DNA from 3 places in the Romboutsia sp. genome. Region 1 is predicted to be linked to each of the others. Evidence: riboswitches for the same ligand, from Rfam matches in the RefSeq annotation. Region 1 holds a riboswitch; each other region holds the start of a gene.

Region 1 (3,219 bases):
GAGAACTCAACAATAGTAGACAGTATAGTTGGAGAGAACACAACAGTAGGACCATATGCATACTTAAGACCAAATAGTAACATAGGAAACAACGTAAAAATAGGAGACTTCGTAGAAGTTAAAAATGCTACAATAGAAGACAATTCTAAAGCATCACATCTTTCTTACATAGGAGATGCACACGTTGGAAAGAACGTAAACATCGGATGTGGAGTAGTATTTGTAAACTACGATGGTAAAAGTAAATTTAAATCTGTAGTAAAAGATGGAGCATTCATAGGCTCAAACTCTAATTTAGTTGCACCAGTAACGGTAGAGGAAAAAGGATACATAGCTACAGGCTCAACTATAACAGAAGATGTTCCACAAGGAGCATTAGCAATAGCAAGACAAAGACAGGTAGTAAAAGAAGGTTGGGTAGAAAACCAACAACAAAAAGATAAGAAATAGCAACTAAATGGATTATTATTTTTAGGCACTATAGCCTTGAATTTTTAATAAATATAACAAATGTTTAAATTTTCGGGAGGATGTACATGAATACTAGCGGAAGCGAAATCAAAATACTTGCAGGAAATTCATCTAAAGAATTAGCTAAGAAGATAGCTGATTACATAGGAGTACCAGTAGCAGACTGTGAAGTTGGAACATTCAGCGATGGAGAAATATCAGTAAACATCAAGGAAACAGTAAGAGGATGTGATGTTTTCGTAGTTCAATCAACAAATAGTCCAGTAAATGATAACTTAATGGAATTATTAATAATGATAGATGCAATGAAAAGAGCATCAGCAGGAAGAATAACAGCAGTTATACCTTATTACGGATATGCAAGACAAGATAGAAAAGCTAAGGCGAGAGATCCAATCACGGCTAAGTTAGTTGCTAACTTATTAACGGCAGCAGGAGCGGATAGAGTATTAACAATGGATTTACATGCAGCGCAAATCCAAGGATACTTTGATATACCTCTAGATCATCTGCAAGGTGGAAAAATACTAGCAGATTATTTCAACGAAAAGCAAATACAAGATTTAGTAGTAGTATCACCTGATTTAGGAAGTGTTACAAGATCTAGAAAATTTGCTAATAGCTTAGATGGAGATGTTCCAATAGCTATAATAGACAAAAGAAGACCTAAAGCTAACGTATCTGAAATAATGAACATAATAGGCGAAGTTAAAGGAAAGAATGTTATATTATTAGATGACATGATAGATACAGCTGGAACAATAGTAAATGCAGCCAATGCACTTAGAGAATTTGGTGCTAAGGATGTTTATGCTTGTTGTACACATGGAGTATTATCAGGGCCAGCTATAGAAAGAATAGAAAGTTCAGTTATAAGTGAGTTAATAGTACTTGATACTATACAACTTCCTGAAGATAAGAAAATAGATAAAATACAAATCAAGACTGTAGCTCCTTTATTTGGGGATGCTATAAAGAAAATATTCTCTAACGAGTCTGTTAGTATATTATTCTAATTAATAATATTACTAGATACACCTTATTTATTATAAATAGGGTGTATTTTTTTCTGAAAGATTTCCTGAGAAATTATTATAATTAGATTATATTTCAAATTAGTACAAGAATAGTTCTGTAGTATTATTAAAATATATATAATCGATTAAATATAATATGTATTTTAATACACTAAAGTAGTAAAAATATATATTGAATTTGTTGATTTTAAAAGAAATACATGGTATTATGTAAATAAATGGTAGTGATTAGAGACGATGAAGTATATCCTGTATATGGGCACCTAGGATATATGGAGCTAGTGGTGCAACCGACTATGTTTATTTAAGTTAACTTTAAGTTAGCTAAGAGATAAGGATGGTCTTTTTGTTTTGGTAAAATATTCCTGATAAATGATTAGGACTTATATTGGTTGAGGGATATTATATAAAAAAATAATAAGGGGGAAGTTATATGATAAAAAACTTCAAGAAAAAGAAAAATAATAAAGGTTTCACTTTAGTGGAATTATTAGTAGTAATAGCTATTATAGGAGTGTTAGCAGTAGTGGCAGTACCAGCTTTATTTAAAAATATAGAAAAAAGTAAAGTTGCTAGTTTAGAAACAGATATAAGTGCTATAAAATCTGCATCGCTAGCTAAATATTCGGATACAGGAGCATATCCTGCAACATCAGGTACGGTGACGTTAGAAAATGCTCTAGCAGGAGAGATTGAGAACTTATCTAAACCATTTGAAGGGGCTACCTATACATTAACTGGATCAGTTCCAACTGATTTAGTATTACAAGTTACAGCTACTTTTAGTGATAAGGCCCAAAATAAATTAGTCAAAGATTTAGGGATTGGAAAAACTGAGGCCGCTAAAACTACGAATGGTTATGTAAGTGCAACAACGCTTAGTTATACACTTATAAAAGGAAATTAATTTAATGAAAAAGAGTTTTTATCTTTAAGATTTAAACTCTTTTTTTTATAATAAATACTTAATTGTATTTTTATTTATTATAAATCTTAAAAAGATATCAATTTAAAGCTTATATAACATAAATGAGGTGAAAATATGCCAAAAAAAATAAGAATTGGAGATAAATTAGTTCAATACGGATACATAACAGAAGAACAATTACAAAAAGCACTATCTCTACAAAAAGGAACAGGAAAAAGAATAGGTGAAATCCTTATAGAGCAAGGATTAATAAGTGCAGAATTACTAACAAACGTACTAACAGAACTACTAAATGTAGATAACATAGATCTTACCCCATCAAATATAAGACCAGAGGCAATACCAAAAATACCACAAAATATATGCAAAAGATACAAAGTATTTCCATATAAAATAGAAGACAACAGGCTGTATCTGGCAATGGAAGATCCTCAAGATAGAGAAGCTATCCAAGATGTTAGACGTATAACAGGTATGGATATAGTACCAAATATAGCAACGATATCAGAAATAAACCAAGCAATAGAAGTATGGTATTCAAATACAGATATAGATAAAGCGATAAGTGAATACGCAAAAAATGATATACAAAACACGTTAAAAGATGAAATAACAGGAGAAGAAGATGTAAACTCAGCTCCTATAGTCAGATTAGTTCACAATATTTTAGAAAGTGCAGTTAGAAAAAAAGCAAGTGATATACACATAGAATATGACGGAGATTTCATGAGGGTTAGATTCAGATTAGACGGGATTCTCATGGAACATATGAAAACAAGTGCA
Region 2 (3,219 bases), on a different contig from region 1:
TTCATTAAGTATCAAAGAAATATTTCTCTCAAATTTATTAGTATGTAAATACCCATCATGCTCTAACTCGATATCTACTCTTTTACGAGGATAACTAGAATCCAATTGTTCGTGAATACTTCCATTAAAATAAACACCCTTAGGAGCTAATCTAGATATAAAAGAATTAGATTTTCTTATTTCACCATCTTGTTCAAATAAATTAACTATTTTTATTTGACCTATAGTCTTATCTTTAGAATTCATAAATTTATAAATACTATTTAAATCTATATTAATAATAAATTCGTCTGCATCTAATATTAAGTTCCAATCACCACTAGATTTGCTAATAGCATAATTTCTAGCATTAGCAAAATTATCATCCCACTTATAATCATATACTTTAGCATTAAATTCTAATGCTATATCTTTAGTTTTATCTGTAGACCCTGTATCTACAATTATTATTTCGTTAACTATATTTTTAACACATTCTAAGCATCTTTTTAATTTAAACTCTTCATTTTTAGTAATCATTACTAAACTTAATTTTTGCAATATATTATCCTCCAAATTTTATGAATACTAAAGTTATTATACGGATGAAAAGTATTATTTTTAACCTTATTTATATTTAATTGCTCTGATAACTGAGAAAAGCTAATTTATGATTTTCTTTTAGCTTTAAATTTAGCATATATGTTAGATATCGTTAGGACGCTAATATCCTGACTTTAAATATTTAAATATAATAAAAAAGTTTCATATTATGTAAGATTATGGTATAATTTACATATAAATAAAATTTAATAGGCAAACCTAGGGAAATCTAGCGACGCAAAACTATAGGGGCTAAAGTTAAAAAACTATGCCAGCCAGCTGCCGAAGAGTTAATAAACTTTTTGTTATCACTGCTGATATAACAAAATACTCTTTCAAGGGTATTTTTTTGTGTGAAAAAAACAATGTATTATAATTATTATTATAAATTGTAAGTCGAACTCAAAATAAAATAAGAATAACTTCACATAAAGGGAAAATATGAATTATTATATCTAAAAAAGTCAAAAAAGTTAGAAAATAGTTGTCATATTTATATTAAAATGTAGAATGTCATTGAAAAAAAGTGTATAATGTAGATTATAGCTTACTAAAATGAAATAAAAACGTTGGATAATTGTGTAGTTAAAATTTATTTTATAATTTTATTTTGGTTTGCATTCAAGCAATTAGCAATGAGGAATAATATTATAAAAGTAATTTAAACTATTCTTTTCGAGGATAGTTTTTTTATTGAAAATAACAAATTAGGAGGGGTTATGGATATATACAATTTAATGAAAATGAGCTTAGATGCTACAGACTTAAGAAGTAAAACTATTGCAAATAATATTGCAAATATAAATACACCAGAATATAAGAGAAAATATGTAACTTTTGAAGAAACGTTAAATGATAGTATGGGAAATAAACCTAAAATAGAAGTAAAAACTGATACAACTTCAGTTATGAGAGAAGATGGAAACAATATTGATTTAGAAAATGAAAAGGTAAATCAAGCATCGACAACACTTGAGTATAATGCTTTAGTGAACCTTACTAATACTAAGTTAGCGATGATAAAAAGTGTAATATCGGGGAGGTAAGTAAATGAGCGTTTTTAGTGGAATGAGAATTAGTGCAAGTGGTCTTTCTGCAGAGAGATTGAGAATGGATATTATATCATCAAATGTGGCAAATTCTAAAACTACAAGAACTGAAGATGGTGGGGCATATAAACGTAAAGTTGCTACTTTTTCTGAAAATTATGATGAGAAATTAGGTATGCTAGGTGTAAAAACTGTATCAATAGAAGAAGATAAGTCTCCTCTTAGAAAACTATATGAGCCAGAACATCCAGATGCAGATGAAAAGGGATATGTGGAATATCCTAATGTGGATATGTTAGTTGAAATGTCAGATTTAATAACGGCGTCTAGAGCTTATGAATCTAACGTTGATACTTTAAATGCACAAAAAAGTATGCTATCAAAAGCACTAGAAATAGGAAGATAATATAAAGAGGTGAGTATATGCAAGGTATAAGTGCTATAGCAGCGAAGTCAAATATATTTACACAAGGTATAGAAAATACTGTGGTAAATAATGAACAGCTAGTAAATAAAAAAGAGTCAAAGGCAAGCTTCTCAGATGTTATAGGTGATGCTATAGAGAAAGTAAATGAAAGTCAAGTGAATGCTAACAACAAGATAGAAGGCCTTATTAAAGGTGAAAACGTAAGCATGCACGAGGTTATGTTGTCAGTACAGGAATCACAAATGTCAATGCAGTTGATGTTAGAGGTTAGAAATAAGTTATTTGATGCTTATCAAGAGATAAGTAAAGTGCAATTGTAGGCTATTAACAAGGAGTAAATAAATGAATGTAAAAGAAATTATACAAAATATAAAAAATTTCATGGGCACTAAAAAGGAACAGTTTAATGGCTTAAAAAAAGGAAAAAAGATAGCTATTATAATTGGAATTATAACTATTATTTTGGCAACTATTTTTGGAATTAAATATGCAAAAGATAATAAATACGATGTACTTTTTTCAGGTTTAAATTCTACTGATGCTAAAGTTATAACTAGCGAATTAGAAAGTAGAAAAGTTGAGACTAAGGTAGAAGGAGATCGTATATATGTACCTAAGGAAGAAGTAGATAAGCTGAGACTCGAATTATCAAGTAGTATATCTAATGGTTCAAAGGGGTTTGAACTTATGGATGAGGGTTCTTCTTTCGGTATGACTGATGAAGAATTTGAGATAAAAAAACAAAGAATGATTCAAGGAGAGATAGAAAAGACAATAAAAACTTTCCCTCAAGTAGAAAGTGCAAGAGTACAGATAACACAAGGTGAGAAATCAGTTTTTGCTAAGGAAAGTGTTCCAGGAAAAGCTGCTGTATCTATTAATTTGAAGCCAGGTACGAATTTAGAACCTAGTCAAGTAAGGTCTATAATGTCATTAGTATCTGCAAGTACTTCTAATATACCAAAACAAAATGTTGAAGTAATAGATCAAAATATGAATTTATTATCAGAAGGTATATTTGATGAAAAAGGAAATGTTAATTCAGCGAATTCAAATGGAGTTGATATAGCTAGAAAAGCAGAAAAAGAATTAAGCGAAGACTTAGAAAGGTCTATTGTAGGATTATTAGAGCCTATATTTGGTGAAGGTAAGGTAAAGGCT
Region 3 (3,219 bases), on a different contig from region 1:
AGAGTTAGGATAAAAAAAAATTCAACTGAAATGATAAAAAAAGAACTTAAATCAAAACGAACTAAAGGTATTATAGGGACAGGAGCCATGAGTGATCCATATAATCCATTTGAAAAAAAATATATGTTAACACGAGAAGCTTTAGAACTAGTTAATGATAATAAATTTGGAGTAGCTATTGCAACTAAAAGTGATTTAGTAACTAGAGATATTGATATACTAAAAAAAATTCAAAGTCACTCACCTACAATTGTTAAAATGACAATAACCACTTATGATGATGAATTGTGTAAGTTAATAGAGAAGAATGTAATCCCTACATCGGATAGATTTAAAGCTATAAAAAAATTATCTGATAAGGGGATATATACTGGTGTATTATTAATGCCGTTATTACCTTATATTAATGATAATGAAGAAAATATAAAAAATATTATAAAAACAGCTTATGAATGCGGAGCTAAATTTGTATACTCTCATGATTTGGGTGTGACATTAAGACAGAATCAAAAAGAATATTATTTTGAGCAGTTAAGAAGGATTTTTCCGAATAAAGATTTAGATAAAATGTATATTAAAACTTATGGTGAGGCTTATGAAAACAAAGTTATAAATTATGAGAATATGTGGTGTATTTTTAAACAAGAATGTGAAAAATATAATCTTTTGTATAAGATGGAAGATATAATAACAGATTATAAAAGAAAATATGAAAAAACTCAAATTAGTTGGTTTTAACAGTATAAGAATAAAAGTAGATAGTAAAAAAATCATAACTAAATTAATGATTACATAATATTAGTAAAATAATAAAAAATATAATTATTATGGCTTAATTATATTTATAAGTGTTAAGAAAAAGGCTGATGCTAAATAGAAATGTAATAAAAATACAATGAAATTTCAGTTAGTTATACATATATTAAATAAAATATTTGAAAATTAGTACAAGTATTGACTAATTTAGCTAATCTATACGTCTACTAAGAGGGTGTAAGTCCACATTTTTAATGTCCTTGACAAAGGGTCCATTTTAAAAATCAATATTCTTTTATATTATAGGAAATTATAAATTTCCTTCCTTATGAATAATGTTAAAATGCTCTACCAAAACAATTCTCAAGCAACAGGCAGGGATTTTAAGTCACTTGTAGGCAAAATAACTTAGACTAGTGGTGATACGAGCGAAGTAAATTCTTCTACTGTTGCATTTTAAAAATAACATAAATATACATAATATCTTAATTATTTACAAAAATATCTATTCATGTTAAGATAAAATGTAAACTTAACTATAAAATTAAATTAGCAAACCCGAAGTGATTCGGCGACGCAAAGCTAGAGGGACTTTTTAAAAGTTAGCCAGTTGCATAAATTTGTCTTGTAGAGAAGAGTGTTAACAGGTTCATGTTGATGCTCTTTTATTTTTTACACTATACAAGTGGATTTTTAAAATTGTAATATTTTAACGTGGGAGGTTTATTATGGGGAATTCCAAAAACACAAGTACTTTTAGAATCGGGAACAAATGAATTTGAAATTATGTAATTTACTATTTCAGGTAAATTATGTAGGGAAATGTAATAAAGGTTTGCAAGATTATAGTTATATAATATGTAAAAAATAATGAAAAAATATGATGTTGTAGCAAACGTTGTTATTTTCTTTAAGAATCGAACAAATGCGTATTATATGAACTAAAGGAAAAATGCTATGATCAGACAAGTAAATAACTAAGTCTTAAATGGTTAATTTTATTAGTAATGATGATAAATTAACATGTAAAGCAAAATAATAAAGGGAGATAAATCAAAAATGAAATTTAAATTAAGACATAAAAGTAAAGATCAAGATAAAAATAAAAGTATAAAAACTAAACTTACTTTAATAATTGTGTGTTTTGCAGTTATTTGTTGCTTATTATTAGGAGCAATTACAAGTTTTCTAAATTATAAAACTTCTAATGATATTTTATCAAATACAGTTGTAGAAACAACTAAACAAGCTTCCGAAAACGTTTCTCAAAAAATTATGAATCTTGAAAATGCAGCGATTCAAACAGGAATTATAAAAGAACTTTCAGACCCTAAAGTAAGTAAAGAAGAAAAACAAAAAATTATAACTAAGCAGGAAAAGTTCTATGGAGTAGCATTAGGTCAAATTATGGATGTAAATGGTAAAGATCTTTTTAGTGGAAAAGATTATTCTGAGAGAGACTATGTTAAGGCTTCTATGGAAGGAAAAGCATATCTGAGTAGCCCTGTTGTTAGTAAATTAACAGGACAACTTATAATGGTAGTTTCAGCACCTCTTTGGGAAAATGGAGTACAAGGTAGCAAAATAGTAGGGGTTGTAACTTTTGATGTAGATAAAGATTTTTTAAATGAAATTGTTACTAATATAAAAATAGGCAAAAATAGTGATACTTACCTTCTAGATAGTCAGGGAACAACAATTGCAGATAAGGATACTAGTGCTGTTGGTGTAGAAAATTCTATAAAACAATCAGAAACAGATAAAAGCTTAATGCCTTTTGCAAAGGCAGACAAAAAGCTTATTTCAGGAGAAACAGGATATTCTGATGTAAAAGCAGATGGTAAAAATTGGCTTGTAGGATATGCTCCAGTAGAACATAGTAATGGTTGGGGTATAGGTATAATGGTAAATAAGGCTGATTTTCTTGGGCAAATGTATACTTCAATCATGACTACGGTTATATTAGCTATAGTATTTACAATTATAGCATTTATTGTAGCAATAAGGCTTTCTAATAAAATAGGAAACCCATTAAAAGAATGTAGTGAAAGATTGAAAAAGTTAGGTGAAGGTGATTTAAATTCAGAAACTCCATTTATAGATGAAGATGATGAGATAGGTCTAGTAGCAGATGCTACAAGTAAAATAGTTAACGACCTTAGCGAAATGATAAATATTTTAACATATTCATTAACTGAAATTAGTAATGGAAATTTAGATATTGATGTGGATAAAAAAAGAGCAAGTGAGTTATTTATAAATGATTTTGAACCTCTATCAATAGCTGTATACAAAATTGTAGATAGTTTAAATAGTACTTTAACACAAATAAATGTTACAGGTGAACAAGTTTCAATGGGTTCAGACCAAGTAGCAGAAGGTGCGCAATTACTTGCTCAAGGTGCTACAGAACAAGCAAGTTCAATTCAAGAACTTTCAGCAACTATAACTGAAGTTTCAGAA

What was found. A riboswitch is a leader RNA that binds a small molecule or an ion and turns the genes downstream of it on or off. The one in region 1 is predicted to bind cyclic di-GMP.
Region 2: linked by a shared signal. The riboswitch ahead of AC11VW_RS10225 (flagellar basal body protein) and the one ahead of AC11VW_RS10920 (type IV pilin protein) in region 1 are both predicted to bind cyclic di-GMP.
Region 3: linked by a shared signal. The riboswitch ahead of AC11VW_RS00210 (methyl-accepting chemotaxis protein) and the one ahead of AC11VW_RS10920 (type IV pilin protein) in region 1 are both predicted to bind cyclic di-GMP.

The regions. Positions count from the first base shown of each region.
Region 1 is NZ_JBXKIW010000072.1:13,613-16,831, forward strand. Features, by position in the region: gene glmU (bifunctional UDP-N-acetylglucosamine diphosphorylase/glucosamine-1-phosphate N-acetyltransferase GlmU) at 1-450, shown strand, start outside; gene AC11VW_RS10915 (ribose-phosphate diphosphokinase) at 537-1,487, shown strand; cyclic di-GMP riboswitch class II at 1,731-1,813, shown strand; gene AC11VW_RS10920 (type IV pilin protein) at 1,942-2,415, shown strand; gene AC11VW_RS10925 (GspE/PulE family protein) at 2,551-3,219, shown strand, end outside.
Region 2 is NZ_JBXKIW010000065.1:9,393-12,611, reverse strand. Features, by position in the region: gene AC11VW_RS10230 (tetratricopeptide repeat-containing glycosyltransferase family 2 protein) at 1-540, opposite strand, end outside; cyclic di-GMP riboswitch class I at 785-869, shown strand; gene AC11VW_RS10225 (flagellar basal body protein) at 1,302-1,628, shown strand; gene flgC (flagellar basal body rod protein FlgC) at 1,633-2,037, shown strand; gene fliE (flagellar hook-basal body complex protein FliE) at 2,055-2,378, shown strand; gene fliF (flagellar basal-body MS-ring/collar protein FliF) at 2,401-3,219, shown strand, end outside.
Region 3 is NZ_JBXKIW010000002.1:16,817-20,035, forward strand. Features, by position in the region: gene AC11VW_RS00205 (radical SAM protein) at 1-738, shown strand, start outside; cyclic di-GMP riboswitch class I at 1,298-1,374, shown strand; gene AC11VW_RS00210 (methyl-accepting chemotaxis protein) at 1,816-3,219, shown strand, end outside.